DNA from 3 places in the Halobacillus sp. B23F22_1 genome. Region 2 is predicted to be linked to each of the others. Evidence: riboswitches for the same ligand, from Rfam matches in the RefSeq annotation. Region 2 holds a riboswitch; each other region holds the start of a gene.

Region 1 (10,815 bases), on a different contig from region 2:
ACCTTACAGCTGCATCTCATACGGTCACACGCATGCGGTCTTGGTGATCCTTTTCCTGAGCCAGTAAGTAAAGCTATGGTAGTTTTACGATTGAATGCCTTACTTAAAGGTTTCTCAGGTGTACGTCTCTGCATCGTTGAGCGGCTGAGAGACTTAGCTAATGAAGGGATTATTCCCGTCATACCAAGCCAAGGGTCATTAGGAGCTTCAGGGGACTTAGCCCCCCTTTCCCACCTCGCCTTAGTGCTTATCGGAGAAGGGAAGGTGCATTATAAAGGGCAGGTTAAAACGACAAGGCAGGTGTATGATCAGCTTGGTTACACTGCTCTTACACTAAAAGCAAAAGAAGGGCTTGCGCTTATTAATGGTACTCAAGCAATGACAGCCATGGGTGTTATTAATTATATCGAAGCGGAAAAGATACTTTGCCAAAGTGACTGGGTTGCAGCTATGACGCTAGAATCGTTAGAAGGTATCATTGACGCTTTTCACCCAGAAATCCACAAAGTACGCGGTTATCAGGAGCAGATGGAAGTAGCTGAGAGAATACGAATTCTAACATCAGATAGCAAACTGACGACTCACCAGGGGGAGAAGCGAGTCCAGGATGCCTATTCACTGCGGTGCATTCCTCAGGTTCACGGAGCTTCACGACAAAGTGCTGCGTATGTCAAAGAAAAACTTGAGATCGAAATGAATGCAGCCACCGATAATCCGCTTATTCTAGAGGATGGAAATGTTGTTCTCTCAGGAGGCAATTTTCACGGACAGCCAATTGCTTTAGCAATGGACTTGTTAAAAATAGCCGTAGCTGAAATGGCTAACATTTCCGAGCGGCGGATTGAAAGACTCGTCAACCCTCAACTCAACAGTCTGCCGGCATTTCTAAGTGCCAATCCAGGGCTGCAGTCGGGTGCAATGATTATGCAGTACGCAGCGGCTTCTCTCGTATCGGAAAATAAAACCCTTGCTCATCCAGCAAGCGTTGACTCCATCCCTTCCTCAGCTAATCAGGAGGATCACGTCAGCATGGGGACCACTGGAGCCCGGCACGCTTACCAGATCATTTTGAATGCACAAAAAGTGCTGGCTATTGAGCTTATTTGTGCCATGCAGGCGCTGGAATACCGAGGAAAAGCTTCAGCTTCTTCTGCTGCAAAAAAGCTATTAGCAAAAGGCAGGGAAGTGGTACCTAGTATTACAGAGGATCGAATATTCTCAAAAGATATTGAAGCACTTTCTTCATGGCTGACGCTTGAGTCGTTTGATTGGAGCTTAAAACGAATAGGAGAACAAGCCGAGTATAAAGCTTAAATGGCTTTATACTTTTTTGCTTTGCCAAGTGATCAGTTGCTTTATCTTTTAGGAGGTAATGTAACCGATCACTTGTGAAAATTAAGAAAATTTGGAATAATCATTAGTAGTACAAGGTTGAAATATTGATTCTTAAACAATTATACTACAAACATAATTGGGCCTATAAAATGCAAAAAATATTTATAAGGAGGATTTATAATGGAATTTACTTTTCATTCTTCGTATACTTTAAAAGATTTCATTACGGAAAATAAACACTTATTTGAAATAACATTATTATCAGAAGCAGTAAACGTAAAAGATAAAATAGAAGAAATTCTGCAAATCGGTAATATCGATCTCGTAACTAATGCGAATCAACTCGTTGTTTACATTATAGATGGAAAAGATGAAGAACTTAAAAAGTTTGCGAAGCAAGAGGGGATTGCGTGGGCTACGCATTCCATAGCATTATCATTTAAACTGGAGTGGGTACAGGCCATTCGAAGAACATTTTGGAACTTTATTGAAAGGTATTATGAACGAATAAATAAAGTCAAAATGGAAGAATTTTTTCAATTGGAGCAAGAAATTAATAATCGAGTAGATGAATTCTTAAATACTTTCTTCTTAAGTTACTCTACATATAAAGATTCATTAATTAAGTCTCAAAGAGAATTGGTAGAGAATTTATCGGTGCCTATTATCCCTATAACCCCATTAATTTGTATATTGCCTTTAATTGGTTCTATAGATTCATTTCGAGCAGGGATTATTAATGAGAAGGTGCTGGCAGAGGTTGCAGATTTAAGGATTCAAACGTTGATTATGGATTTATCCGGGATTGCAAAAATGGAAAGCGAAATTATTGTAGAGTTAATGAAAATTATTGACGGCACATCCATGATGGGGTGTGAAACTGTAATTACAGGTATAAGAAAGGAAATTGTAAGTGAGATGACGAAATCAGGAATCACTTTTAACAAAAAAACGAAAACCTTAGGAACGCTGCAACAAGCATTAAATGAATACTTTGTACACGGGAAAAATTGAGAGTTGAAGGTATAGATCGAATAAAATGAAAAGAGGTCGGGCAATAAGTAAAGTATCCGGCTCAGAGAAGTATAAATGGATCATAGCTTAGACAAAAAAGTGAAGCCTCCTGGGGCAGCAGCGCGAGTTAAAGATTCTGGAGGAAAGAGAAGAAATTTGAGGGATCAATGTTTTAAATCTATTTTACATAAATAATCCGAACAGATTACACACAATCGTTCGGATTATTTATGCTTAATGCAGCTTGTTTTTAATTCGTACTTTCCGTTAAAAGTTCTTAGAAAGTGATACCTTGAGAACAAGAACTAAAAAAGTCAACAGGTTAACATTTTTTGTTTTTCTAATGGTTATCCCTCCCAGTGAACTTTGATTAATTTTAATGTAGCATTTTAAATACACCTTTTATAGTGTTATGTAAGAAAATATGACACGAAAATTTTGCTGCCTTGATAGAGATTAGGGGATTCGTCCGCTAAAGGGTGGTATGAGGTCACTGAAAAAGTCCTGTCTAATCTTAAAGAGCCTCACGAATCGATTTTCGGGAGAAGCTTGTCACGGGCACGGCCTCAGCTGACTTGGTCAAGAAGATCACTTGACCAAGTGGATCTTCGGCTCGCGCTGTTCCCGCGATGCACTGGCCTGGACGCTTTTTTAATTCTATCTTTCATCGACCTTTAGTTTTTCAGCGGTCTCGATGGTCTGGGCTCCTGAAGGCGAGAAAAAAGCTTATAGAAAAACTTAGGTTTTTCTACAAGCGGAGGAGCCTGGCTTCCAGGATACTTATTAAAACCGAGGTTTTCTAAAGCCACACGTAAATATTCGCTGTATCCTCATGTAATGCAGCATCTTACGAGCATGCCTGCCTTCTCTCGTATAAGGATTTTGTAATTCTTCTAATCGTCTAATAAATGCTTGATCGCATAAACAATAATCTCGATAAGTTAAATAACATTTGTCATGGGACTTGCAGGCCGCATCGACTGCATTTATCGGTCTTCCAGGTCCGCTGCACCCAGGCCCACACCAGTTGTAGCCCGGAAAGAGGCAAAACGGGGAACGTCTTCTGTGGTTAGCATAATTGTGCATGTTATCCTCTTCTTTCCATAGTTGCATGAGGTTTTAACCCCTCTTTTATATCATATGGCATTGAAATAGTTTTGCTTAGTGTAATAACTATAGAGGAGAAAGATAACGAGTATTCTGCACCGAGATGTTCTGAGACTGAATGCTGAGAATAAGGATGGAGAAAAGAAATCTGTAATTGACACTGATTTTTTCCTCTGGGTATGGTCAGAAGAGAAGTACGGTTATGAATTGAGCCTGCTTTCTAAAAAAGGACTACTGAAAATTAAAAATGAATTTATGTCATTTATTCGGAATCTATTGACAATTCATCGATTTCAGCATAACATATTTATCATTCATGACTTTACATTAATTGCATATGAGTTTTCTTATTTTGAGAGGTGGAGGGACTGGCCCTTTGAAACCTCGGCAACGGGTCTATGTTGAATATAATAGATACTGTGCCAATTCCAGCAGAGGCAAGAAGCGTCTGAAAGATAAGAAGAATGGTGATTACAATCAAACCCTCTCTTCTTATCTTTTAAGAAGCGGGGGTTTTTTGCTAATGTTTAAGAGGAGGAAGTCGTTTAAACATTTTTTTATATTTAAATCCGAGTAAACAGCTATGATTACAATGCGAAATGGAGTGAGGTGGAAATGTTGCAGTTAAAGGAAAAGAACAGTCCTTTTAATCAGGAGCAAGCAGATCAATTGAATCGGCTGCTTCCTACCTTAACGGAAAATCAAAGAATTTGGTTGAGTGGATATTTGGCTGTACCGCTAAGTGGTACAGATGCAGCTGTGCAAGATTTTCCGCAAGCATCTGAAACGAATGATGCAGCAGTGGCAAGTCAAACAAGAGAAATAACGATTTTGTATGGTTCTCATACGGGAAACTGTCAGTCGCTTGCTGAAGACTTTTCACAAAAGCTAGAACAGAAAAATTTTAACGTGACCGTATCTTCGATGGACGATTTTAAGCCGAAAGCATTGAAGAAGGTAGAAGATTTATTGATATTGACGAGTACTCATGGAGATGGAGATCCTCCTGATAACGCACTATCTTTATATGATTTCCTCCATAGTAAAAGAGCACCGAAGCTAGAAGGTGTGCGATTCTCTGTCCTTTCACTAGGAGACAGCTCGTATGAGTTTTTCTGTCAAACAGGTAAGGAATTTGATCACCGTCTGGAAGAATTAGGTGCTGAACGATTAGCTGCCCGAGTCGATTGCGATTTAGACTTTGAAGAGCCGGCTGAAGAGTGGTTTCAAGCGGCCGTAGCAGAACTTGATTCAGGGCAGGGATCCGGTGGTTCGGTAGCGGAAGAGGTGCCAGCTGATGCATTAGCAGATACGCCCGCTGTCTACTCGAGAACAAATCCGTTCCATGCGGAAATTTTGGAAAATATTAATCTTAATGGCCGCGGCTCCAACAAAGAAACACGTCACCTTGAGCTTGATCTTGAGGGTTCAGGTTTACAGTATAAACCAGGAGACAGCTTAGGCATCTTTCCACAAAATGATCCCGTGCTTGTTGAGCAATTGATCCAGGCGATGGGATGGAATCCAGAAGAAACAGTGACGATCAATAAGCAAGGAGAAATTCGTTCTGTCCGTGAAGCCCTCACGACACATTTTGAGATTACGAGCTTAACAAAGCCTTTGTTAGAAAAAGCTGCATCTCTTTCTTCTAATGAAACTCTAAAGGAGCTTATAAATCCAGAGAATTCCCAAGATTTAAAAGGCTATATAGAAGGACGCGATCTAATTGATCTTGTGCAAGATTTTGCTCCGTGGGAGGGGTCGGTTCATGATTTTATCACGATTCTTCGTAAAATTCCTGTCCGTCTTTATTCCATCGCAAGCAGTTCCGAGGCCAATCCAGAGGAAGTTCATTTAACGATTGGGGCTGTGAGATACGATGCTCATGGACGTCCGCGTACGGGAGTTTGCTCCGTGCAATGTGCAGAGCGATCCGAACCAGGAGATACTCTGCCGGTCTTTATACAACGAAATCAAAATTTTAAGCTTCCTGAAAATCCAGAAACCCCTATTGTGATGATTGGAGCCGGTACAGGGGTGGCACCGTATCGTGCTTTTCTAGAAGAGAGGGAAGAGACGGAAGCGGACGGGGAATCATGGCTTTTCTTTGGCGATCAGCATTTTGTTAGTGATTTCCTCTATCAAACGGAATGGCAGCAATGGTTAAAGGAAGGCATACTGACGAAAATGGATGTTGCTTTTTCTAGAGATACGGAGGAAAAAGTATACGTGCAGCACCGCATGCTTGAACACAGCAAAGAATTATATGAATGGCTGCAGAACGGAGCACATGTCTATGTATGTGGGGATGAGCAGTATATGGCAAAAGACGTTCAAGATACTCTGCTGACAATTCTGAAACAAGAAGGCCAAATGTCTGATGAACAAGCTGACCAATACTTGGCTGATATGCGTAAAGCCAAACGTTATCAACGTGATGTGTATTAAGAGGAAAGGGGAAAAAAGCATGACGAACAATAGATTTCCTGAACAGCACGGTCCACCTAGCGAAATGGAAAAAATAAAAGAGGAGAGTGATTACTTAAGAGGGTCACTTGTAGAAAGCTTTGCAGAACGGCTCAGCGCTGGTATTCCAGATGAGCAGACTAAACTTTTAAAGTTTCATGGAAGTTATATGCAGGACGATCGGGATGTACGAAATGAACGAAAACAGCAGAAATTGGAGCCGAATTATCAGTTTATGATCCGTGTACGCTTAGCAGGCGGGGTGGCCACACCTGAGCAATGGTTAACGATGGATGACCTTGCGAATACACACGGAAATGGCACACTTAAATTAACGACAAGGCAGACATTCCAGCTGCACGGAATTTTAAAATGGAATATGAAAAAGACCATTCAGGCGATGAATAGTTCTTTAATGGATACCATTGCTGCCTGTGGGGATGTAAACCGAAATGTAATGTGTAATGCCAATCCGTACCAATCCGACATTCATGCCGAAGTGTACGACTGGTCCAGGCAAATTAGTGATCATTTACTTCCAAAAACGAGAGCCTACCATGAAATTTGGTTAGATGAGGAAAAAGTACTCGACAGTCGAGAAGAAGAAACGGAAACGATTTACGGCCCGCTTTATTTACCGAGAAAGTTTAAGATTGGCGTTGCTGTTCCACCCTCTAATGATGTAGACATCTTCTCTCAGGATCTTGGTTTTATTGCAATTTTAGAGGATGGCAAACTGCAAGGTTTCAACATCGCTGTTGGCGGCGGTATGGGTATGACGCACGGGGATACAAATACATATCCTCAGCTGTCGCGAGTGGTTGGTTTTTGTAAACCAGAGCAATCCTTAGATGTGGCAGAGAAAATTCTTACCATTCAGCGCGATTACGGAAACCGTTCAGAGAGGAAGAATGCCCGCTTTAAATATACGGTCGACCGCAAAGGACTAGACTGGATGAGAGACGAACTCAATGCACGTCTAGGATGGGAAATTGAAGAGGAGCGACCGTACACATTTGATCATAACGGAGACCGTTACGGATGGGTGAAAGGGGATAACAAGTGGCATCTCACGCTGTTCATTCAAAATGGACGCGTTAAAGACTCTGACGAGTATCCTCTAATGACGGGCTTACGAGAAACTGCAAAAGTACACAAAGGAGATTTCAGACTTACACCAAACCAGAACTTGATTATCTCAAATGTTGCTGAAGAAGATAAGGATCAAATAGAAGAACTCGTCAGTCATTATGGATTAATCGATGGGAAGCACAACTCTGCATTAAGGAGAAATTCTATGGCGTGTGTTGCTTTTCCAACGTGTGGATTAGCTATGGCTGAGGCAGAACGATATCTACCTACTTTAATTGATAAGGTGGAAAATATCCTCGATGAAGCCGGACTTCGCGACGAAGAAATTGTCATACGCATGTCCGGGTGTCCGAATGGCTGCTCTCGTCCTGCCTTAGGTGAAATAGGCTTTATAGGCAAGGCACCTGGTAAATATAATATGTATTTAGGAGCAGGATTTAGAGGGGATCGACTCAACAAATTGTATCGGGAAAACATTGGAGAAGAAGAAATTTTGCAGGAACTGAATCCTATCCTTCATAATTATGCTAAAGAACGAACAGAGAATGAGCACTTCGGTGATTATGTTATAAGAGCTGGTTACGTTAATGCTGTTCATTCAGGAGTGGAATTTCACAGCTAGATAGCAGCCTCAGGTATGTACATACCTGAGGCTTTTTAACGTTAAAGTGGATTCATAACGGTTTATTTGCTGCATATAATGAGAGCAATGTTCATTTAGGGAAAAAGGGGGAGCTGATGTCATACTTAATTTTATCTACTTATGGAGAGTCAGGATCGAGAAATTCAGGAGATGATTTAATTTGTAAAAGCTTAATCTTGCTTTTGCAACGGGTGAAGGGAAAAAACATAGATCTTGATGTGTTTAGTTTAGTGGATGACGACGTGGCACTAGTTAATATGCAAAGATATAAAGCCGTTCTTGTTCCTGCCATGCGCCCTACCGTTCAAGGAAGTAAAATAGCCCCTCAAAACTGTCTGCTAGGAAATGAAAAAGAGTGTTCTCCATCTAGCAAGGATGAGCTAGGTGGAGGACAGTCTTTTTCTGTCTTAAAGAAATTCCAAGGAGCGAGGTCCATTCCACTCCTGGCGGCAAGAAAAAAAGATTGCGGAAAACAGGGGATTCTCCACAAGCTGAAGCTTCATAAGAGCAGCTGCTTTATGGAGAGATGGGCAGTTTATGTTTTTTTCTCACAGTTCCAATTGTTAACATTAGTATAATGAGACAATAGAGTGAAAACCAGTAAAAGGTCCAGCTTGTGGTTACAAAACCAGTGAAGTCCATCACGGTTTTGTGAAGGTGATTGCTCAAGGCCCATACAAGTATTCCAATAGGGATTATATATACTTTATATGTAGTAGATTTTGAAAGGTGTTTTAATCCTAACATCCCGACAAGAAAACAGGCCGTAATTTTAACAAACAAACCAAGAAGCCAGGCAACAGCGAGTAAGAATTCTATTCTCTCAAACACGGTGAAAAATTCGATATCTCTCAGTACAGAAAACGTAGGATAGGTTTCCCGTGCCACTAAATAAGCCCCTTCATCTCCGATAATTAGGAAGACGGTTACGGCTAATGTCATTCCCCCTATCGCAATTCCAGATAAAAAGACAAGCCTCAGCTTTTCCTTCTTTTCAACAAATTGAAAAAATGCTGATAGTAATAAAATTTCAATAAAGGGGAAGCCGAGTATGACGTAGGCTCCGTGAAAAACATCTAACGGAGGCGTATGAAAAAATGGCTTGAGTTCAAAAATGCTGAATTCCCTAAGGATAAGAAGGAGAGACCCAACAGTAAATAATGCAACAAAGGGAAATAGCAATTCATTTAATAGAAAAATAATTTTGACCCCTAGGCTCACAGTATAAGCGACGACAACGAGAGTGAGAATTTGATAAATCCAGGGGTGGGAGTAAGGGACCACGCTTGATACCATAAAGTTACTTAAGTTTCGTAACACCATCGCTGCGAGATGCAGAGCGTAAAAAATGATAAGTAAATTCACCACGGAACCTATCCACTTTCCTGCTATGTGATCCATTAGTTCAAAGAGTGATGGGTACTTATACTTTTTAAACATATACAAATAGAGGACCATCAATATTAAACCTATCCCTAACGCAAGCAGCATAGATACCCATCCATCCTGATTCGCCGCAACGACAGTAATAGCCGGCGCCATTAAAATGGAACTGAATATGAGAAAATTAATAACGATGGCTATAAATTGGTAGCTTGATAATTGAGTATTCATGATGGACCTCCGAATAAACCGTAGTAAACAGGCTCATAGATTGCTTTTAACCAGGAAGTGACAGGGAAAATAGGGAGGTCATATAAATACCCGATTGCATAGCCAGCAGAAAATAACCAAACGATAAAAATAACGGCTTTTTCTCTAAGCGTTCGTTTACTTTTCCTCATTATTATCCACCCTTGCCCCAGGAGATTCTAAATAGAGATCGACGTTTGTGGTGGTTTCCATCTGAGCATATAGGTCCTCCCAGTCATCTTTGGCCTTTTCCCATTGTTTCGGCTGGTTTTTAAATAAATCATTTTTAATGCCGAAATAGTCGAGGTTGAAATCTTGTGCATTCTCCACAGAGGTTTGTAAATCATCTTCTAAGTTTGTATTTACAATGTCCTGAAGCTCTGTTACACCTTGATCCGTTGATAGATCGATGTTGCAAGTCATACCCTGAAGGTTAAAGTGCCCCTTCATTTGAAGCGTGTAAGTCAGCTGGTCTTCTTCGATTTTGGGTTTTGCTTTAACATCCATTTCTTTTAAAAGAAAGCCGATTGTACCTTTACTGTCACTGCAGGGAACAGTGTAGTTTTTAACTGTTTCTGATTCTCCCTTGATCATTGCCCAGGCCACCGAATCTTTATAGGAGAGCCAATCTACTAAATAATCTTCATCAAATAAAGCTAATCCAGTTAAACGTAAAGCATTCTTATTTCCCTCAATTTCATTTAACGATTCCGTATTTGTAGAATCTGTTTCTTTAGTGACTCTTTCAACGCCCGTGATAACAGCGTCACGATCATCTCCGTACCTCCATCTTATGAAGTCCTCTAATTCAATTCCATCTTTTAAACTAACCGTACTTCCTGGGATCTCCACCAGTCTTTTGATGTTTTGAACTGATGAATTATCTAAAGGAGGAAACGTATTTAAAATATCAGAGGCTGTCGTTTCCTTAGCGATAAAAAGCATGTAGCTGTCTCTAATTTCATAATGCCGCGAGAGAAAATCGCTAATTCCAGCCAATCCATTTTCTCTTGCGAAGTCCTCTCCTACAACGAGCGAAGAAATATGGGGGAAAAATAATTTTCTGGGAAGTAAGTCATTTGCATTAAATACAGCTGCTACAACATCTTCACCTTCACTTTCAAAAGTATAGGAGGTGGCCTGGCTGGCACCTCCGCCACCTGCTTCACCGCCTGCTTGAGCTTGAGGGTTAGTTGCCTGGAATGTAACTTTTACATTTTGCTCCTCTCCTTGATCGATGCCTATTCCAGTTAGTATAAGCAGTTCGTTCAGTTCCTGTTTGCCGCTGCACCCTCCTATTAAGATTAAGGCAAACATAAATAAGGCATAAAAGCTCTTCATAGGTTAAGCCTCCTGCTTCCATCTTTTTTTGCGTTTGGTCCACCACAACGGAAACCGCAATACGGTATCCTTCTGTTTCTTCAATGAAAAAGGAGCAAAAGGTGCCATATAAGGCTGTCCGAGTGACTTCAATGAAACAAGGTGTACACATAAGATTAAAGTGAAGATCAGTATGCCAAAAATCC
Region 2 (10,815 bases):
TGGCCTGGAAGATCATTTATCTTAACTTCAAAGCCATCTTGTTCCAGCTTTTTTACTAAATGGACATAACGGCCTGCGTGTTCAAAGGCTCCATGCACTATTATAATCGTAGCTCTTTTTTCACCTGTCATTCCATCGTTCTCCCTATCCTCTATTTGTTATACTGAATTTATCATAATTATAAGGGGGTTCGCTATGATTTACGAATATAAAGGAAAGAGGCCGATGATAGACGATAGCGCCTTTATTGCTGACGACGCAGTGATTACAGGGGATGTTACGATTGGATCCTTATGTAGTGTTTGGTTTAAAACAGTCATCAGGGGAGATGTAGCTCCAGTTTATATTGGAAATAAAGTAAATATCCAAGACTTAAGTATGCTTCACCAAAGCCCTGATATCCCACTAAAAATAGAAGATGGGGTAACGGTAGGACATCAGGTTACTTTACATTCTGCCCATATTAAAGAGAAAGCACTCATTGGAATGGGGTCGATAATTTTGGATGGTGCAGAAATTGGTGAACAGGCTTTTATTGGAGCCGGAAGTCTCGTACCACCTGGAAAAGTTATCCCTCCACGCACCTTGGCTTTGGGAAGACCAGCAAAAGTTGTACGTGATTTAACTGAAGAAGATTACCAAGAACTGAACCGGATAAGAGCTAGTTATGTAGATAAAGGCCAGGTTTACAAAGGCATGCAGTCTTCCTAATAAAATGGGCGCCGATCATTAAACGGCGCCCATTTTATTATTTATTCAGCTTTTCTTTTAATAACTCAGCTTTATTTGTTTGTTCCCATGGAAACTCAATATCTGTCCGGCCAAAATGACCATAAGCTGCGGTTTGACGATAAATGGGACGTCTAAGATCAAGCATCTTAATAATGCCTGCCGGTCGTAAGTCAAACAATTCTCGTACAGCTGAAACAAGCATCTCTTCAGGTACTTTACCAGTGCCGAATGTGTTGATTGAAATAGATACAGGCTGAGCTACTCCAATAGCGTAAGCAAGCTGTACTTCACAGGATTGAGCTAATTTCGCAGCAACTATGTTTTTCGCTACGTAACGAGCAGCGTAGGCTGCTGAACGGTCTACCTTAGTTGCATCTTTCCCACTAAAAGCTCCTCCGCCGTGGCGAGCATATCCGCCGTAAGTGTCCACAATAATCTTTCGTCCTGTTAATCCTGCATCTCCTTGAGGTCCACCAATTACAAATCGTCCAGTGGGATTAATGAAATACTTTGTTTGTTCGTCAATCAGCTGACTAGGAACCACAGGATTAATAACATGTTTCTTTAAATCGTGCTGAATTTGCTCTAAGGTGATTTCTTCAGCGTGCTGAGTTGAAATCACTATTGTATCGACTCTTACAGGCTGATCCTTTTCATCATATTCGATAGTAACTTGTGTTTTACCATCAGGGCGTAAATAACTTAAAGTACCATCATTTCTTACGTCGGATAGGCGTTTTGCAATTTTGTGTGCTAAAGAAATAGGAAGAGGCATTAATTCTTCCGTTTCGTTATTCGCAAAACCAAACATTAAGCCTTGGTCTCCTGCCCCTATAGCTTCTATTTCATCTTCACTCATCTGACCTTCCCTTGATTCCAATGCTACATCCACACCACCAGCAATGTCTGGTGACTGTTCATCTATAGCCGTTAGTACGGCACAAGTATCGGCATCAAAACCATACTTGGCTCTCGTATAACCGATTTCTTTTATTGTTCTTCGAACGATAGCGGGAATATCCACGTACGTATTTGTACTAATTTCCCCTGAAACTAAGACGAGTCCTGTTGTTACTGTAGTTTCGCATGCCACCCTTGCATTAGGGTCGTTTTTTAAAATTTCATCTAATATCGCATCAGAAATTTGATCACAGATTTTATCAGGATGCCCCTCTGTTACTGATTCTGATGTGAATAACCGGCGATTAGCAGGCATTCTTTAAAACTCCTCCTTCTGTAAATACAAAGTTTGGACGGAACTCTTTCCAGTATGTTTATAGAAGTTTAACTTAAAGGAAAACTTCTCGTTTTTTTATAGTTAAATAAATTATTATATGAAAGGATGTATATTGTGTACATAAAGAAAAACCCTTCCTTCTAAAAGAGGAAAGGTACTTATTCCTTTCGCTCTTATCGTCCAAGATCTCCTGGAAAAATAGGGATCTTGCTGCAGGTTGGCACCATGTCAGATGTCTGACGGGTTGCCGGGCTTCATTGGGCCTGTCCCTCCACCACTCTGGATAAGAGAGTATCCGTTCGGACTAATAGTATCGAAATCCCGCAACCATGTCAATTAGTTTTCCCATTATGAAAGGGAACAGGAGCCGTTTTTGCCACGTGTCTTTAATCATTTTATAACGATTATAACCATCTCGATAAAATAAGTTTCTTTTATTACCTAGTCCGGGAATAGACATTATAAGACCTATCCATAAAGTTAGAGCCGTTTATTGTTTAATAGCCTCTACAAGGCTTCCTTATTGGTGCTACTATTTGAATTTTTTTAGTGATACTATCCCTGTAATAAGATTCAACCTCAAACATGCCCTCAAGATTTTGAAACAATTTCAGAGCAGTACGAAAAACTGATCCAATACCTTAAATTCCTTTTGCTCTGATAAGTCAATCAACAGTTTTGTCTCCTAAACGATTTTCACAATGCCGATTACTTTCCATCAATAACAATATAGCTCAATGATTAATAAAATAAAAAGAAAGCAATTTCATTCAATAGTATGGACTAATAAATTGAATGTGTTATACTTTATCTCAAAGTAGCACCAAATCTTTAAAGTAAAGGCGGGTAGACACATATGAGCGCAATTAATCAGATGTCTGATTTATCTCAACTATTAAATGAATCAAATGTTCATCACCAATTATCAGTCCCACAACTAGTAGAAAAAATCCTTTCACGTAAAGAAGGCACCCTGACTAATAGTGGAGCGGTTCAAGCAACTACAGGTGAATATACTGGTCGTTCTCCACACGATAAATTTATTGTTAAGGATGAAGAATCTACTAAGAATGTAAATTGGGGAAAAGTCAATCAGTCCATTGACGAACTCACTTTTATAAAGCTTTATCATAAGGTGTTGGACTATTTAAAAAAACGTGATGAACTTTTTGTATTTAACGGTTTTGCCGGTGCAGACGAAAGATACCGCCTACCTTTACGAGTGATTAATGAGTTCGCCTGGCATAACTTATTTGCTCACCAAATGTTTATTCGTCCTGACCAAAACGATTTAAATCACCATGATGCTGAATTTACTGTCATCTCTGCACCAACTTTTAAAGCTGATCCCGAAGTAGATGGTACAAACTCAGAAGCTTTCATTATGATTTCCTTTAAACACCGAGTCGTGCTAATCGGAGGAACGGAATATGCCGGGGAAATCAAAAAATCTATTTTTTCAGTTATGAACTATGTCTTACCTAAACAAAACGTGCTCTCAATGCATTGTTCAGCTAATGTTGGTAAAGAAGGAGATGTCGCTCTTTTCTTCGGGCTCTCAGGAACGGGAAAAACAACTTTATCGGCAGACCCCGATCGTAAACTAATTGGAGATGATGAACATGCCTGGTCGAATTATGGAATTTCTAATATAGAAGGCGGCTGTTATGCAAAATGCATCAACCTTTCTTATGAGAAAGAACCTCAAATCTTTGATGCTATTCATTTTGGCGCTGTATTGGAAAATGTTATTTTACAAGAAGGAACACAGCAGCCTGATTATGACAACACAACGTTAACTGAAAATACGAGAGCTGCCTACCCGCTTCACCATATTAAGAACACTATTGTTCCAAGTGTGGCGGGTCATCCAAATGCGATTGTTTTCCTTACGGCTGACGCAACTGGCGTGCTCCCCCCTATAAGTAAGTTAACGAAAGAACAAGCGATGTATCACTTTCTTAGCGGCTATACCAGCAAATTGGCAGGAACCGAACGAGGGGTAACTTCCCCCCAGGCAACGTTCTCCGCTTGTTTCGGCTCTCCATTTCTTCCATTAGCTCCTTCTGTTTATGCAGAAATGCTCGGAGAAAAAATAGACCAGTTTAATTCAGACGTCTATTTAGTAAATACAGGATGGACAGGTGGGCCTTATGGAGAAGGTCAGAGAATGAAACTCACCTACACACGAGCAATGATTCACGCGGCACTCGAAGGAGAATTAAATTCCGCGGACACGTATACCGATCCTGTATTTGGCTTAAACATTCCAGTTCATTGTCCAGGAGTTCCTGATGATGTATTAATTCCTAGGAAAACGTGGGAGGATTCTCAAGCATACGATGAAAAAGCTCATGAACTTGCCAATCAATTCCATGAGAATTTCAAGAAGTTTAAACATGCAAGTACTGAAATTGCGAATGCAGGACCGAATTACGGCAAAGAATAATTATTTTTCCTCATTTCCTTAATATATAGAAAAAACCGTGCATGGGATGCACGGTTTTTTAATGAGCGTCCATATGTTTATTTTTAATGACTTTTAAACACTCTGTTAAGACTTCATCCTTCATCATGAAGCTGTAAAGAGCATTACTTTTTATACTTTCAGGTATATGAGCAAGCAATACAGGACCCTCTGTTTCATAATAATGAGGCCGCTCAATAAGTTCAGAAATGCTCGCGTAGTATACATTTTTTACAATGGTGCCGCCTTTACCTGCTACATAATACTGGCCGATATAGTGGAGGTTCTCTACCTCTGCCCCCGTTTCTTCTTTCACTTCACGCACAGCTGCATCTTTAGCTCCTTCTCCTTTTTCGACTTTGCCGCCAGGAAATTCCAAACCTCTATCTTTATGCTTTGTAAGAAGCCACTGGTTCTTGAATCGGCAAATAACCCAAACATGCTTTGGTGCAGTTGAGAATGGGTGATCCTCAAAAGAGAGTTTCACTTGATTTCTGTAATAATCATAAAAAGTTTTCACGTTAGCTCATCTGCCTTTAATATCTAGTTATGTACTTCTGCATTAAATCGTATCATAAGCTCTGCAGATTAAAAACAATAGTGAATATTACACTTGTGTTACACAAATCTTCACTTAATTGAAACCTTCTGTTAGTTAATCGTATAGATTCAACCAACATTAAAAGAGGCTCCTGATGAGAAATAATATATTTACATTGGCTGTATTCAGCCTTCTCTTTTTTGATTCTGCTTGTTCAAGTGCAGAAGGAGAGAAAGATAAAGAAGTATTCGAGCTGCAGCTTCTGAAGAGTTAGACAGCTTCTCTATGGACATGGAAATGAGTCAAAAGATGAACATATAATCTAAGGATGCTGAAGAAGGAATACCAAATGGAATCCCTTTACAGACTACTATGAATTCCGATATGCAAATGGATCCTGTTAATTTTTATCAAACCAATGAATTCATGTGCCAATCCATGGAAGAGTATTATACGGAAGACAGCATGTATATGACTGTTCCTGGCGAAGAAAGCTGGTATAAAGCTCCAGAAGAACTCGTTAATGGATCAGATTAGTACAGAAGAACAGCCCCCTGTAAACCAACTAGAAATCCTCGAAGTAGATGAATTCAACTTGGAAGAAAATTCCTTCCTTTTAGCTCAGAAGGGGAAAACATTCAGGCTTTAAATGAGGAATCTGTCAATGAAATGCTCCCGGAAGGTATTATGCCGGAATATGCTTTGAAGGAATAACAGTTAAACAAGTAAATTACACTTTTGAAATAGATAAAGAAAGTTACTATCCGAAACAATTGGAAGCGAAGATGAGCTTTATCGTGAATATGGAAGGTGAAGAAACCTCTATCCATCAAACAAAGAATGGAAGTTATAGCAATTTTAATGAAGTAAATGAAATTGAAGTTCCATAAGAAATCATCGAAAAAGCTGAAGATTTACCAGACGCCAGAAACAACCCTTAATAACAATCTACGCCGCTTCAATCTTGAAGCGGCGTTTCATTATTATTTAAATCCTCTAACACACCCATCGATGAAATATGCTGCTTCGTTTTTTCATCGCCGAGATCATAGATCATCCTAAAGGCAGACTTCATTCCCTCATCAAATTCATCATTAGACTGATCTCTATGATAGGGGTCAAAAGGAACATGAGCTCTAAAAAAAGACCTGGTGTCAGAATTGTACATTTCATCAAATACTTCTCTTAATAATAACAAGTCCTCTTCATCCGCATGAATAATAAAATCATCATTATTAGCATCATGATTAATCGAAATCTCCCGGGTCCCAATATTCACATAATAAGGTCTTTTATTCATTATCATAAGCCTCCTTTACTCTAGGTTTAGCAAAAGTGAGACTTTTATAACGTAAAATTACTTATGGTGTAAATGCGGACAAACTTTACAATAATTACTGTCTTTATAAAGCTTATAAGAGAGACAACAGCACTTTCGTTGTCGTGCTCCTGTTTCAAGCAAAGGCTGCTTTACAAAATAAGTGAAAGGATTTGTTTTTTCCCCAAAAGCCTCTCCTGGAAGCTGCTCCACAATATAATAAAAATCTTTTTTAAGTTTTCTTACCGTCTTAGGACCATACCATTGGTCTAATTCTCGTTCATAAAAACGAAACATATATATCGCTATGTTTTCCCACATTACGTCCATTGAAAGTCGAGTTAACTGGTTGATGTGCAAAAATAAGGGACGTACGTGATGCGTGAAAAGGTTCGTTACCTCCTTTTGCAACCATTTATCCCGATCAATTTTACCGGGTTCAGTTACTTCTTTGGAAATAAGCTCCAGTTTAGGAAACCATTTTTGCTCGTTATTCGTAAGTACAAGATTTATATTATCGAATTTCATGTTAGGACATTTATTAAAAAGAGTCATCATTGCTATAGGAACAGTAGCAATGTAATAACCATACCTTTTTGAAAGAACGGAAGCTGAAGTAAGCAGAAATTCTGATTTCATATAAGCGTGGATGTAATCAATGGTCTGCTGGATACCGGATTTTATCTTTAGACGTTCGCCTTTAATTGTTTCATACCCTTCGTCTTCCACCTCTAGATAATATCTAAAGTGCTTATGAAGAAATTGTTCTTCACTATATAGTAATGTTCCCAAAATGCCGCCTCCTATTATTCGATTAATTCACATGAAAATGCCAATATTTATTAGTTAATCTAGCCAAAGCAGCCTTGTCAACTTCGTAACCTATACCCGAGGCTTCAGGCACTTCTATGCTGCCTTCTTTTACTTTAATGTAAGGTTGAATAATATCCTCTTCCAAATAACGCGTAGAGTGAGATAAATCTCCGGGTATTGTAAAATTGCTAAGGGAAGCTAACGCAATATTATGAGCTTTAGAAATGCCTGTCTCCACCATGCCTCCACACCACACGGGAATTTGATGTTTCTTACATAAATCATGTATATGAATAGCTTCCGTTAATCCGCCTACACGGCTTATTTTTATATTTATTGTGCGACAGCAATCCATAGCAATGGCTTGTACAGCATCTTGAAAGCTTTGGATTGATTCATCTAAACAAATCGGGGTTGTGACTTGATGCTGCAGCTGTTGATGCAAATAAAAATCCCCAGTTCTAAATGGCTGCTCAATCATTTCTAAGTTATATTGGTCTAAGCGCTTTAAACCTGGGATATCCTCTGCATTGTACATACCATTCGCGTCAATCATTAGGGGTAAATCTGGATATCGCTCTCTAACATGGGAAATGATTTCTTCTTCTTTACCCTTTTCCACCTTCAACTTAAAACGCTCATATCCTGATTCCAGCAATAGGGGAACATCTGTTGACAATTGACTAGTTAAACTTAGTACTGCTCCTGCTTTTACATTCTTCCGAACCCCTCCAATTAACTTAGAAAGGCTTATATTCAACTGCTTTGCATGTAAATCCCATAAAGCTGCCTCTATTCCTGCCTTAGCCATTTGATTACCTTTAATAAAAGAAACACCTTCAGAAAAGTCACTCGGATGGGGCATCTCCTCAAAGTTAAGAGAAGGAATAACAATATCTTTAAGAACGTGCCAAGCTGTTTGAATGGTTTCAGAGGTATAAAAAGGGAGGGAAAACGCAGTAACTTCTCCATACCCTATCATTCCATTCGTATCCTCAATCGAAATTATAATGACCGAACGCTCTGATAACTTTCCACTATTTGTTTGAAAAGGAGTTTTTAAAGGGATGGTGATTTCATTTAAATTAATTTTACTTATGTTCACGGTTCTCTCCCTTTTCTATTAGTGAGTGCAATTTTCTTCTTACTATTTTGTTAGAGGCATTTCTAGGAATTTCTCCTATGAAATGTATAGAAACCGGTACTTTAAATCCAGCTAATCGTTGCTTACAATATCTCTGGATTTTTTCTTCCGTTACCGGATGATCGTCAATGGCTACTATAAAAGCAACAGGAACTTCCCCCCACTCTGAATGTTCAATTCCCGTTACAGCTGCTTCTTGCACCCCATCAACCTCTAAAAGTACACTCTCAATCTCAGCGGGATAAACATTTTCACCACCGGAAATCAGCATATCTTTGACTCGATCAATAACAAACAAAAACCCCTCTTCGTCCAAATAACCTAAGTCACCTGTAGCTAAATATTCATTGTCTTGGTAGTGATGACGATAATAACCACCTGAAACCATTGGACCTTTCACATGGATTTCACCTACTTCATTAGGAGCACAAGGTTTCCCGTCATCTCGTATGCTTAAGCTAGCAGGCGTAAGTGCCTTTCCAGCAGATCCCAACTTCTCAAAAGCGTCACCTGGTCGCAAGGTGGAAATTTGAGAGCTCGTTTCTGTCATTCCATACGTTTGAAAAACCGGAATATTAGCTTTATAGGCTTCTTTTAATAATGGTTCAGGCACAGGACCTCCACCAAGTAACGCCCCTCTAAACGTAATGGGATATGCTTGTTTCCTATTTTTTAGAAGCCTTTGGAGCATTACTGTTACGACAGATACTAAAGTAACCTGGTGATGAATAATCTTCTCATTGACGACCTCAGCATCAAATTTCTCCAATAATACGATGGGCATGCCGTATATAACATTTTTCATTATTAGAGAAAAACCGCCTACGTGAAACAAGGGCAAACATACCAACCATTTATCTTTATCTGTTAAACCAAGGTTTAATGCAGAAGCGATCGCACTAAACCAATGATTGCCATAAGTATGCATAACTGCTTTAGGTTTACCTGTAGTTCCTGAGGTATACATCATGGTAAATCGTTCATCCAATCGTAGGGTTTCTCTAACCTCCATTGTTTCTTCACTTTTGGCCAGTTGTTCTACCTTTAATAGATCAATGTCTGCTTGACTTTCTTTCATTGCTCGTTCGCCTAATCTTTTATATTGTGAATCTACCACAATACTACAGGTATCTGAATCATCAATTTGATAAGCTAACTCTTTTGCTGATAACCTTACATTCAGACAGACCGCCACTGCCCCCACATAGCTCACAGCATGTATAAACAATACATAATCAAGATGATTTGCTGATAAAAAAGCTACATGATCCCCCGGATTTATCCCTTTCTTTAGTAAGCCATTTGCTAGCTTCCGGCTATCATTCCTTAATTCTTTAAATGTAAACGATTCCCCGCCATCCATTTCTATCGCTATTGAATCGGGCTGTAAGTCATACTGCTTTTCTAACCAATGCGGAATTTCGATCATGTTTCTCCTTCTTTCCATACTATTAATGATTGAACTAAAGAAAAGGACTCTCCCTCAATGGGAAAGCCCTTATAACGACTAAATATTATGGGAAACGAGGAAACTGTTTAAAGTCGGGCTTACGTTTTTCCTTAAACGAATCGCGGCCTTCCTTTGCTTCTTCAGTGGTGTAATATAACAAGGTTGCATCCCCGCCCATTTGCTGTAGTCCTGCTAAACCATCTGTATCAGCATTAAAGGAAGCTTTAAGGAAACGGAGCGCTGTTGGTGATTTTTCCAGCATTTCTCTTCCCCATTGTACGATTTCATCTTCTAATTGGTCTAAAGGCACGACCGTATTGACGAGCCCCATATCTAATGCTTCCTTTGCGCTGTATTGACGACATAAATACCAAATTTCACGCGCTTTCTTATGACCAACAATACGCGCTAGTAACCCTGCGCCATATCCCGCATCGAAACTACCCACTTTCGGACCTGTTTGTCCAAATATAGCATTATCCGCTGCAATAGTTAAATCGCACACGATATGTAGTACGTGTCCACCACCAATAGCATACCCAGATACCTCAGCAACAACCGGCTTAGGTATTACGCGAATTAAGCGCTGTAAGTCTAATACATTTAAACGAGGAATGTGATCATCACCTACATAACCGCCATGACCTCTTACACTTTGATCTCCTCCTGAGCAAAATGCATCATCGCCGGCACCTGCTAATACAATAACACCAATGTTTGAATCGTCGCGTGCATATGCGAATGCATCAATTAGCTCTTGGACAGTCTTTGGACGAAATGCATTGCGCACCTCTGGACGATTTATTGTTATCCTTGCGATCCCTTCAAACGTTTGATAAAGAATATCTTCATATTCTCGTTCTGAAACCCAATCATACTTCATAATAAATACCTCCTTATTACTCTATACGGGGTCACCCCCGTTACAATCCACATTAATTATAGCATGAATTCTTCTACAATTTTAGCGAAAGTTCTTGGGTCTTCTACATGTACCGCATGACCTGTGCCTTTCACTTTAACCAACTCACTTTCTGGCAGAAGCTCATGCATCTTTTGGTTAAGTTTAACAAACTTCTCGTCTTTTTCTCCAATAATCAACAATACATTCAG
Region 3 (10,815 bases), on a different contig from region 2:
GCAGTTGTTCTTTAATTAACCGGATTCCTTCGATCGTTGCCTCGGCAGAGCCTATATATTGCTCATCTCCTGTACCGACAGGGAAGACGAGAGGATCAAAAATAATGTCTGATTCACTTAATCCGTATTCTTCAACTAAAATATCGCGGGAACGAATGGCAATTTCAAGTTTCCGCTCAGCTGTAACGGCCATACCTACTTCATCAATCGTACCTACAACAACCGCGGCACCATACTGCTTAACTAACGGAAGAATCTCTTTAAAACGATCTTCGCCGTCTTCTAAGTTAATCGAGTTAATGATCACTTTTCCTTGTGAGTAGGTAAGGGCTTTTTCAATCACATCCGTATCGGTGGAATCGATAATTAGCGGCACTTTCACCTTGTTAATCACTTGTTTCATAAAGGCTTCCATATCCCGTACTTCATCACGATCTGGATCAGCTAAACAAATATCAATAACTTGCGCACCTTTTTTTACTTGCGCACGAGCGATTTCTGATGCTTCTTCAAACTTTTCTTCCGCAATCAGACGTTTAAACTTACGCGAACCAATTACATTTGTTCGCTCTCCAATTAAAATAGGACGATCATTTTTATCCTCATAAATAAAAGGTTCAATACCTGAAACGGCATGAGGGTGACTTTTGGGAGCTTCTCTAGGTTCATAATCTTTTATAGCGTCTACCAGTGCTCTTATGTGATCAGGCGTCGTTCCGCAGCAGCCGCCGACAACGTTCAGCCACCCTTTCTCAGCGAAGCCGGCAATTTTTTCTGCAAGGGATTCTGGTGTTTCATGGTAGTTTCCTTCTTCATCAGGCAGCCCGGCATTAGGGTAACAGCTGACAGAGGTTGTGGCCAAATCGGATAGAGAACGAATATGGTCTCTCATAAATTCCGGACCGGTTGCACAGTTTAGTCCTACTACAGCAGGTTTCATATGTTCAAGGGACAAGTAAAAGGCTTCAATCGTCTGGCCGGCAAGTGTAGTTCCCATAGGCTCAATGGTGCCAGAAACCATAAGAGGTATTTCCTTCCCAAATTTTTTAAAAGCTTTAGATATCCCCAGATAAGCTGCTTTCACATTCAGCATATCCTGAGAAGTTTCAAGTAAAAGAAGGTCAACGCCGCCTTTTAAGAGTCCGCGAGCCTGTTCCTCGTAAGCATTCGTTAAATGTTCAAAAGTTGTCCCGCCTGTAACCGAAAGGGTTTTTGTCGTTGGCCCCATGGCACCGGCTACAAATCGAGGTCGATCCTCAGTTGAATGCTTTTCAGCTGCTTTTTTAGCGAGTTGTGCTGCTTTTATATTGATTTCTTCAGCTAAGTGACCCAGTTCATATTCATCGAGTACCAAGTCGGTGGCACCAAATGTATTGGTTTCAATAATATCCGCTCCAGCTTTAAGGTACTCATCGTGGATCCACTCAATAACTTTAGGCGATGTAATATTTAAATATTCATTACATCCATCGTATAATTCTCCGCCAAAATCTTCAGGGGAAAGGTCGGCATCCTGGAGCATTGTCCCCATGGCTCCGTCTAAAACTAAGATCCTATTTGATAGATGCTGATGAAATGGTGTTGTTTCCATTTAAAACCGTCCTTTCTGAACGCTGCTGATTCACTTCTTTAATATAGTTAGTTAATTCTACCGTTATTTCATAGCGTAGAAATGGTGTAATTAAATAGATACCATTGAACAGCTCGGCTGCTGTATCAATTAGTGACTTAGCGATAGCAATTCCTTCTGCCTGCGCAAGAGCAGGGTCATGGCTGACACTCTCCATACGCTTTCTAATTTCATCAGAAAGTGTGATGCCAGGTACTTCATTATGCAGAAATTCAGCATTTCGTGAACTTGTAAGCGGCATAATACCGATGTAAATGGGTGCCGATATGTGCTTTGTTGCTTCGTAAACTTCTCTAATTTGTTCCCCGCTGTAAACGGGTTGGCTAATAAAGTAGTCAGCTCCGTATTTAATTTTTTTCTCAAGGCGTCCGACGGCACGGTTGAGGTTTCGGACGTTGGGATTGAAGGCAGCAGCAACTGAAAAATTTGTATTCATGCCAAGCGATTTTCCGGAAAAGGAAATGCCTTGATTTAATTGTTTAATATATTGAATCAAATCAAATGATGACAGATCATATACAGACGTAGCTCCAGGGAAATCACCAATTTTCGTAGGGTCCCCGGTAATGGCTAAAACCTCTGTGATCCCCAGCGTATGCAGTCCCATCAAATGGGATTGAAGTCCAATTAAGTTACGATCTCTACATGCGATATGCACAAGAGGGTTGATATCATATTTCTGCTTAATAATGGAGGCAATGGCAGAATTGCTGATCCTTGGTGAGGCGAGCGAGTTATCAGCAAGTGTAACAGAGTCAACACCAGCGTCTCTTAATGCTTGCGCTCCCCTCATATATTTATCCGTATTCAATTTTTTCGGGGGATCAAGTTCTACAATTATTGATGACCGCTCGGCTGCTATTTCATGGAGGTGTGGGTTCGTATCCTCAATTTCCCTAGGTGTTTCAACCTCAGCTTTAGCAGGTGAGACCACCTTATTCTGAATTGGTTTTTTTCCTTTTACTTCTTCTGCAATAGCAGCAATATGCTCAGGAGTTGTTCCGCAGCATCCTCCGATTAAACGTGCTCCTTCTTCATAAAGAGAGCGTGCACTCGTTTTAAAATAATCTGCATCTGTTTTATAAACAAGCCGGCCATCCTGATAAGCAGGTAAACTGGCATTAGGGTAAGCAGATAGAACAGCTTTTTTTGGCAGAGGCACGCCTTCTAATGCTTGGGTCATATGATAGGGGCCGAGACGGCAGTTGATTCCAACCACATCTGCTCCAATATTTTCTAATGTAGTTAAGGCTTCGTTTAGAGAAGTTCCATCCTGAAGAACGCCAGGTTCATGCATAGAAACTTGAGCAATAATAGGAAGCTTCGTTTCTTTTCTCGCAATTTGTAAAACGGTTTGGAGCTCTTCAAAGTCGTAAAAGGTTTCGAGTAAAAGACCATCTACACCTTCAAATAACATACAGTATAACTGTTCTCGAAAGCTGCGTTTAATTTCTTCAAGCGAGACCGCCTGCTTACTAATTGCTCGAGTTCCTCCGATTGTACCAACGACATAATTGTTCTCAGCAGCAGCTTGTTTCGCAATTTTGATGGCAGCTGTATTAATTTCCTTAACTTTATCTTCAAGTCCGTAACGGGAGAGTTTAACGTAATTCGCACCGTATGTATTGGTTTGAATGATCTCAGCACCGGCTTCTACGTAGGCTTTATGAACATTTAATACCTCGTCAGGGTGGCTGCGGTTTAAATCTTCAAAACATTGATCAATGCCGTAAGAATAGAGAAGGGTTCCTAAAGCTCCATCTCCTACAAGAGTTTGTGTTTGAAGAGCATCTCTCAAATTCATACATTTCCTCCTTAGTGGTACCGAGTACCGTGATAAATAAAAAAAGCCTTCTTATAAGAAGAAGACTTTAATTCGTAATTAATCCTTCTTCTTATCTTCCAAGTTTTTTAATAACTTGCTGGAGTTAGCACCATACTGTGGAACAGTGGTTGCTGAGGCTTCATCGGGCCAGTCCCTTCACCTCTCGAGATAAGAAAGCATATGAAATTTTCCTGGATAAAACATTGTTGCGACTTACATTACACTAAATAATGTTAGTAATCAAGCGAATATTCGTAATTTTTCATTTTTATTCTATTATACTTGAAAAATATTACATTGATGTATGCATATAACAAATTATTAGATCTAAATACATACTTTCACTTCGACATAGTTTGACATTTGTAATTATAATGGAGTGAATTTTCTCAATATTAAAACATGTAAGCGGATTTCTGATATACTATTCAAAAGCCTGATGTAAAGCCATTTTCAACCAATTTAAAAACAATTCATTTAATTTACTTTCCTCTATTGAATTTTTATGCATTAAAATGTATCATTAAAAACCGCAAACCCGAAATAAGTCATATGTACCAATAATATATACAAAATTCATTCATTGATGGGGGAATTACACTATGGAAATAGAGAAGAAGGAAATGCAAGTAGCATCAGGGTACACAGCAGGCCAGCTTATGAAGTTTTTAATACCTTCTATTATCGGGGTATTGCTGTTTCTCGTCCCTGTTTCAGTTGACGGCACAGTCACCATCGGGTTAGGAATTTTAGCAGACGGCCTTCAAGGAGCGATTTCTGAATATATTCCTTTGTTTATGACCATTGTGCTTTGGGTGTCTGTAGTGGGGGCTTTTGTTATAAAAGTTATCAGTCACCCCGGCATTAGAAATCATAAATTTTTATCGAGCTTGTTTGATATTGGAGTATTTTGGATTGTACTTCGTGCTTTAGGGGCTGTTTTTGCTACGATGACCCTTATGGGAATAGGACCTGAAGTCATTTCTTCTGAGTTAACAGGACAAGTTGTTCTTTTTGATTTAATACCTGTCTTAATGGTTTGGTTCTTATTTGCCAGTCTATTTATGCCGCTCCTTCTTGAGTTTGGCCTTATGGATTTTATAGGCTCTGTTGTTCGTAAGGTAATGCAGCCTTTATTTAAACTTCCGGGGCGTTCTTCTGTGGACGCTCTGGCCTCTTGGATGGGTAGTGGAACGGTAGGCGTATTGCTGACCACTCAACAATATGAAGGAGGCTACTATTCAAAGCGAGAAGCTGCTGTAGTAGCGACTAACTTTTCTATTGCTTCCATTGCCTTTAGTTTAGTGATCGCACGGTTCATTGGTATTGATCACATGTTCGTTCAGTTTTATTTTACAGTAGCTGTTTGCGGAGTAGTTGCTGCGGTTATTTGTCCACGTATTCCTCCGCTTTCAAGAAAGAAGCACACGTACTATGAACCAGTTGGAAAACAAATTGATGAAGCTGTACCTGCTGGCGTATCCAGTTTTCGCTGGGGAGTCGATCAGGCTGTAAAAAAAGCAGACCAAGTGAAAAGTGCAAAAGATGTTATCAGCCGTGGGGTGTTTAATGTAGCTGATATATGGCTTGGTTTAATTCCACTCGTTATGGCGCTCGGAACGATAGCTTTAATAATTGCCGAATTTACACCAATTTTCACGTTTTTATCTTATCCATTTATTCCTTTACTGACGTTACTGCAAATCCCGGAAGCTGCTGAAGCTGCTCCGGCGATGATCGTAGGTTTTGCTGATATGTTTCTTCCGGCTGTCGTTGGTTCAGGTATTGAATCTGAACTTACTCGATTCATTATCGGCGTAATGTCTCTTACACAACTGGTGTACATGTCAGAGATCGGGATCTTACTTATTAAATCTAAAATCCCGCTAAACCTATTGGAACTGTTCGTAATTTTCTTGCAGCGTACGATTGTTACACTGCCGGTAGCAGCACTTATGGCTCATCTATTATTCTTTTAAATCTAATGTTACGATAAATAGAAATTGTTGTAGGAGGATTTGGTTATGGGAAACGATTGGAGTCACCTGGTAGATAACATGTCAAATCGTTTAGCACCAAGTATGGCAAAGGATCATCCGAATTTGCCGGTCGTTAAAGAAGAAGGCTGCTATTATTTTGGCGTGGATGGGAAAAAATATTTAGATTTTACTTCGGGCATTGCTACTACAAATGTCGGGCATCGCCATCCGAAAGTTGTAGAAGCGATCAAACAAGGAGCAGACGAACTTGGGCATGGGCCTTCTGGGGTTATTATATATGAATCAATATTGAAGCTGGCTGATCGTCTAGCTGAAGTCATGCCTGGTAACCTAGATTGTTTCTTTTTTGGAAACAGTGGGGCTGAGGCAATTGAAGGGGCCATAAAATTAGCGAAACATGTAACTCAGCGGCCTTATATTGTTTCATTTATCGGTGGGTTTCACGGCAGGTCTATGGGAGCTTTAAGTGTGACAAGCTCCAAAAGTAAGTATCGAAAATTTCTTCAGCCTTCAGGATCTTACCAAGTTCCATATGCACAAGCAGATGATTGTCCGGCTGGACTAGACCCTGAACGGTATGTAGTTGACCAACTGGAGAAAGATTTCGAACGGTTATTTGCTCATCAAGTGACACCAGATGAAGTGGCGGCTGTATTAGTTGAACCTGTTCTTGGCGAAGGAGGATATATTGTCCCTCCAAAAGCATGGCTTCAAAAAGTAAGAGAACTATGTGACCAACACGGTTTATTACTTATTTTCGATGAAGTACAGACAGGATTCGGTCGAACAGGTGAGTGGTTTGCCTCTCAAACGTTTGATGTCACTCCGGACATTATGGCCATTGCCAAAGGAATTGCCAACGGCATGCCGCTAAGTGCGACTGTTGCTTCGAATGAGCTGATGAAGCAGTGGCCGCTAGGAAGCCATGCTACTACATTTGGGGGCAACCCCATTGCCTGTTCAGCTGCTAATGCCGTATTAGATGTTATAGAAGAAGAAAATTTACTCGAAAATACGAGAAATGTAGGGTCGTATGCAGCAGAAAAGCTTAATGAAATCAAAGCAAGGCATTCCGTAATCGGACGTGTCCGTGCAGTGGGGCTGATGATTGGAATCGAAATTATTGATCCTCAAACAGGCTCACCTAATAGTGAAGGTTTATTCAGGGTGTTAGATACTGCTCTGGAAAATGGAGTTCTATTTTACTTTGGAGGGAATCAAACGGAAATCATCCGCATGATTCCGCCATTAACCGTAACAAAAGAGCAGATTGATGAAGGACTTCGCATGTTTGATGAAGCCTTAACGGCTTATGAGAAAGAAGTTGGAGTTCATAACTGACTGAAACGAGTCTGTTCATATAAAGGATAGGCTAAGCTTGTAGAGAAACTACTTGTTTTTCTACAAGCTTTTTCTTGCCTTCAGGAGCCCAGACCATTGTGGCCACTGAAAAAAAGTAGAACTTTAAAAAGCGGACTGTGTGGAATTTAACTCCCTCACAGTCCGCTTTACTTAGGCTCTTTTCTTATTTAATAACTAAAACTGGACATTTCGCATGCTGAACCACATTGTTGCTGACGCTTCCTAAGAAAAATTTCTTAACATTACCTAATCCGCGATTGCCAATTATAATTAAATCGATGTCGTGTTGATTCGCATAATCAGTAATTTTTATCCCGGGGTTGCTTTCGCTTTTTCCAACTAAAGCTTCAGTGACAATCGGGTGGTGAATAGTTTTAAACTCTTCTTTAATTGCTTCTAAATCTGACTTCAACTGTTCGGCTAGTTCTGTTCCGATACTTTCAGACATTTTTGCATTTGTAAACGGGCCGGTCGGTTTAATAACTGAAACTACATGAACTTCTGCTTCACTATTGAACTGTTCTTTAGTAAGTGCTTCTTGTATAGCTTTCTTACTAAGTTCAGAACCATCGTACGCTACTAAAATTCGTTCTTTCATTATAACCACCTTCCTTGGAGTTATAATATTAATCTTTTCCTACTTCCATTTTACCATACAGGAAACAATATTTCTGCCCTTCGCTTTCATTCTTGCCGAATGAAGGAAGCTGATCATGGTTACACTGAAAGTAAATGATAAATTTAGGTGGCGCCCGTGAAAATATTATGTATTGATGGCGGAGGGATTCGCGGCATTCTTCCTGTAACTATATTAAAAGCAATTGAGAAGGATACAAAAAGACCAATAGGAGAATCATTCGATTTAGTAGCAGGGACGAGTACAGGAGCTATCATCGCAGCATCTATTGCTTTACAAAAAAGGATGGAGGACGTTCTTCACTTTTATCAAAAGTATGGGGAAAGAATATTTACAAAGCAGGCAAAAGTCGGACTTTTAAAAAGTGTATATAGTGATCAAGATTTAAGAAACATGCTGCAAGAAGTTTTTAAAGAAGTGAAGCTGGCAGATATAGAGCAGCCGCTACTCATTCCTTCAGTTGATATTACCCAAGGAAAACCATTCTCCTATCGGTCTTATTCAGATAAAGATGATAAAGGAATAAGCGATATTTTTTTATGGGATGCTGTACTGTCATCATGTTCTGCTCCTGTCTACTTTCCACCCAACAACATCTCTCAACGATACTTATCCATTGACGGCGGACTGTGGGCTAATAATCCGTCTATGGCAGCAATTACAGAATCAATTAAATCATTTAATAAAGGTTTAGAAGAAGTGAGGGTTTTATCATTTGGAACAGGAAAGCAGAAAATTGAATTTTCATTTTCCAAAAATAAGTACTGGGGGTTAAGGCAATGGATGCCTTTAAAGATTCCTTCTTTAAAAACAAAACCTAAACTACTGGATCTGGCATTACATTTGTCTTCAGAATCGGTTTCTTATCAAAGTCAAATATTGTTAGGAGAACAGTATTTGCGAATTGACGAGGATCTATCTAGAGAAATCCCTTTTGATGATATTCTCTGTATGGAAGAACTAAGCACATTAGGGGAAAAGGTGTACGCCCAGCATAAAGAAAAGATTCTCGCGTTTTTATTTTGAACGCCAATGACGGCGTTCTTTTTTTATGGATTAGAACCGATTCAATTCAGTTTTATGTATAATTGGTTTTACCAATTAGTAATTAGCGGAATGGGAATGAATGTATACTGAGTGTCCGTATATTAACAAAACAATGCTTCAGATACAAAATTAGCGCGAGGTCAGCTCTGAGCTAAAAAGAGCTGACCAATTATTTAAGACTGTTCCTCCCCTAACACAGCGACATATTGCCAGTTATCTTTAATTATAAAATGGGTACCGTCCCAATAAAGAGGGGACTGCACGAGACCTAAGCCATCGGCGTTATATCGGCCGGCGATACGCTGAAATACAAATAATTCAAATACGCCATTTCCGTCAAAATCAACAGGGTAAGCAGTATTTAATCCTGACACCCATCCTTGTACAGGAGTTTTAAGTTTACCGTCCTCCGTGTAAATTTCTGATAAATATTCCTCGTCTCTATTGCTAATATCAATGACATAATTTAATTTTAACGTTTGATTGGATATATCTACTTTGTAGTGATCCCTGTACATAACATCATACAAATATTGGTCGTTGAACGTTTCATAGTTAAACAACTCTTTGGCTTGATTGTTGAGGAAGGAATAGATGTAAACAAAATAGAAACCTCCACTTCCCCCCGAGTTAATGTTAATTTGAATATCATCTACGCCGTCCCCGGTAAAATCACCTAGAAATAGTGCAGGGGCATATCCGGCGTTTGATTGAAGAGGTACACTGTAAAAGGTTTGAGTCCTTCCGTCTTGAATCACTAGAGTAATATCCGTCGTATAAGGACTCCCCGTATCGTTAGGTTTTTTCCCTGTCAAGTACACGTTGTCAATCACTCCATCGCCATTAACATCTCCTTGAGCAAAAGCCAGAACAGTCGGCTGATTCATTGTCTGTCTATAATCATATGGATACATGATATCCTCTCCCTCAGTTGATTCCGCCTATATGATATTCTATGCTTTGGTTCACAAACAATAGTATGAAAAAAGTTGGAAAGACTTTTGTAGACGATGAGCTGTATCATGGTATATCCTTAAAGGACGGTATTACATAGATAAAGGAGTAGAAAAGATGTCTATTCGTAAACGATTTATGCGGTCAAATTTGGCGATTGTCATTATTCCAATGCTATTATTTCTTTTTGTAGAAGGATATTTACTTTTATATACGTTCAACTTTAGTACACAACAGGGAGATCAGCTTACGTTTTTATCCATTCATATTGTTGGGTGGCTGGTGCTTTTACTAATCACAAATGCCTTGTTTCTTTACTTTGTAACCAAAAACGTCATAAAACCAATGAAGACTCTGACAAAAGCAGCTGAAGAAGTGAGTGCTGGGCAAACTGAAACCCCATTTGTACGTATGAAAAAAGATGAAATCGGTAAACTCGCCGATTCTTTCGAGAATTTAAGGCTGCAATTACTAGAATCAGAAGAAGTAAAACAAAAGTATTCAGAAAACAGAAAGAAACTTTTATACAATATCTCAAATGATTTGCGACTTCCTATGTCCTTTATTAAAGAGCAGGTCGAATTTGCTCAAGGGGAAAACGCTTCTCGCGAAGAAGTGGATGCTGCGCTCCAGGCGGTTCATATGAAGTCAATTGTACTTGAACGTTTGATTGATGAACTATTTCAGCATTCTGAACTTGATATGGGACGACTTTCCTTTTACTTTAAAAGGTTAGAAATGCGTTCGTTTCTCGTTGAAATCATGGAAGGGTTTCAAGAGGAGTGGGAAGAAATTACTTTTACCTTTGAAGCGGAGCAAGTTAAATCTTATGAGGCAAAAGCTGATCCTGCTCAATTAAGACGAGTGATGGTTCATTTACTGAATAACTGCTTGCGATTTATGGATAAGGAAGAGAAAAAGATTGATTTACGTCTGAAAGAGAAGGGCGGCGAAATCATTGTGGAAGTTACAGATAACGGACCAGGTATTCTAGATAATGACCTTCCACATATTTTTGAATTGTTTTATCAATCCGAACAAACCAAAATGTTCTCCGAGGGAGGGAGCGGCCTTGGCCTTCCAATCTCAAAAAGAATAATCGAAGAGCACGGAGGCTGGATTAAAGCTGCAAGCCGTATTGGCCATGGTACGACGGTAACCTTTACACTCCCTGCTTACGAATAATAAAAAAAGCTTGTAGAGGCCGGTAATTCTCTACAAGCTTTTTACATTTATCTCAATACAGTTAAGCAAGTTCAAGTACCACAAAAATGGGCACAACCAAAGTTTTTTCGTATCGGCCTATGATTTAAATGCGGCTGAACCCCTCTTCTTCTAGAAAGTTAGCGGCTTCCTCGTA

What was found. Region 2 has a riboswitch for S-adenosylmethionine ahead of metK (methionine adenosyltransferase). Riboswitches for the same ligand answer to the same signal wherever they lie in the genome.
Region 1: it holds a riboswitch for S-adenosylmethionine, as region 2 does, so the genes downstream of both, ACGTNH_RS17195 (assimilatory sulfite reductase (NADPH) flavoprotein subunit) here and metK (methionine adenosyltransferase) in region 2, are expected to answer to the same signal.
Region 3: it holds a riboswitch for S-adenosylmethionine, as region 2 does, so the genes downstream of both, ACGTNH_RS16745 (bifunctional homocysteine S-methyltransferase/methylenetetrahydrofolate reductase) here and metK (methionine adenosyltransferase) in region 2, are expected to answer to the same signal.

The regions. Positions count from the first base shown of each region.
Region 1 is NZ_JBIEKE010000003.1:426,900-437,714, reverse strand. Features, by position in the region: gene hutH (histidine ammonia-lyase) at 1-1,314, shown strand, start outside; gene ACGTNH_RS17205 (STAS domain-containing protein) at 1,516-2,349, shown strand; gene ACGTNH_RS17200 (phospholipase) at 3,133-3,435, opposite strand; SAM riboswitch class I at 3,801-3,918, shown strand; gene ACGTNH_RS17195 (assimilatory sulfite reductase (NADPH) flavoprotein subunit) at 4,075-5,904, shown strand; gene cysI (assimilatory sulfite reductase (NADPH) hemoprotein subunit) at 5,924-7,636, shown strand; gene ACGTNH_RS17185 (hypothetical protein) at 7,753-8,235, shown strand; gene ACGTNH_RS17180 (GerAB/ArcD/ProY family transporter) at 8,174-9,271, opposite strand; gene ACGTNH_RS17175 (hypothetical protein) at 9,268-9,441, opposite strand; gene ACGTNH_RS17170 (Ger(x)C family spore germination protein) at 9,428-10,630, opposite strand; gene ACGTNH_RS17165 (spore germination protein) at 10,634-10,815, opposite strand, start outside.
Region 2 is NZ_JBIEKE010000001.1:1,504,604-1,515,418, reverse strand. Features, by position in the region: gene ACGTNH_RS07685 (alpha/beta hydrolase) at 1-131, opposite strand, end outside; gene ACGTNH_RS07680 (gamma carbonic anhydrase) at 196-711, shown strand; gene metK (methionine adenosyltransferase) at 749-1,948, opposite strand; SAM riboswitch class I at 2,140-2,259, opposite strand; gene pckA (phosphoenolpyruvate carboxykinase (ATP)) at 2,826-4,418, shown strand; gene ytkD (RNA deprotection pyrophosphohydrolase) at 4,477-4,956, opposite strand; gene ACGTNH_RS07660 (DUF6612 family protein) at 5,320-5,514, shown strand; gene ACGTNH_RS07655 (DUF6612 family protein) at 5,673-5,867, shown strand; gene ACGTNH_RS07650 (hydrolase) at 5,936-6,277, opposite strand; gene ACGTNH_RS07645 (hypothetical protein) at 6,335-7,087, opposite strand; gene menC (o-succinylbenzoate synthase) at 7,110-8,213, opposite strand; gene ACGTNH_RS07635 (o-succinylbenzoate--CoA ligase) at 8,200-9,681, opposite strand; gene menB (1,4-dihydroxy-2-naphthoyl-CoA synthase) at 9,767-10,585, opposite strand; gene menH (2-succinyl-6-hydroxy-2,4-cyclohexadiene-1-carboxylate synthase) at 10,642-10,815, opposite strand, start outside.
Region 3 is NZ_JBIEKE010000003.1:314,137-324,951, reverse strand. Features, by position in the region: gene metH (methionine synthase) at 1-1,591, opposite strand, end outside; gene ACGTNH_RS16745 (bifunctional homocysteine S-methyltransferase/methylenetetrahydrofolate reductase) at 1,554-3,434, opposite strand; SAM riboswitch class I at 3,523-3,630, opposite strand; gene ACGTNH_RS16740 (YjiH family protein) at 4,058-5,434, shown strand; gene ACGTNH_RS16735 (aspartate aminotransferase family protein) at 5,480-6,796, shown strand; gene ACGTNH_RS16730 (universal stress protein) at 6,981-7,415, opposite strand; gene ACGTNH_RS16725 (CBASS cGAMP-activated phospholipase) at 7,572-8,480, shown strand; gene ACGTNH_RS16720 (YybI family spore inner coat protein) at 8,675-9,415, opposite strand; gene ACGTNH_RS16715 (sensor histidine kinase) at 9,573-10,640, shown strand; gene ACGTNH_RS16710 (hypothetical protein) at 10,765-10,815, opposite strand, start outside.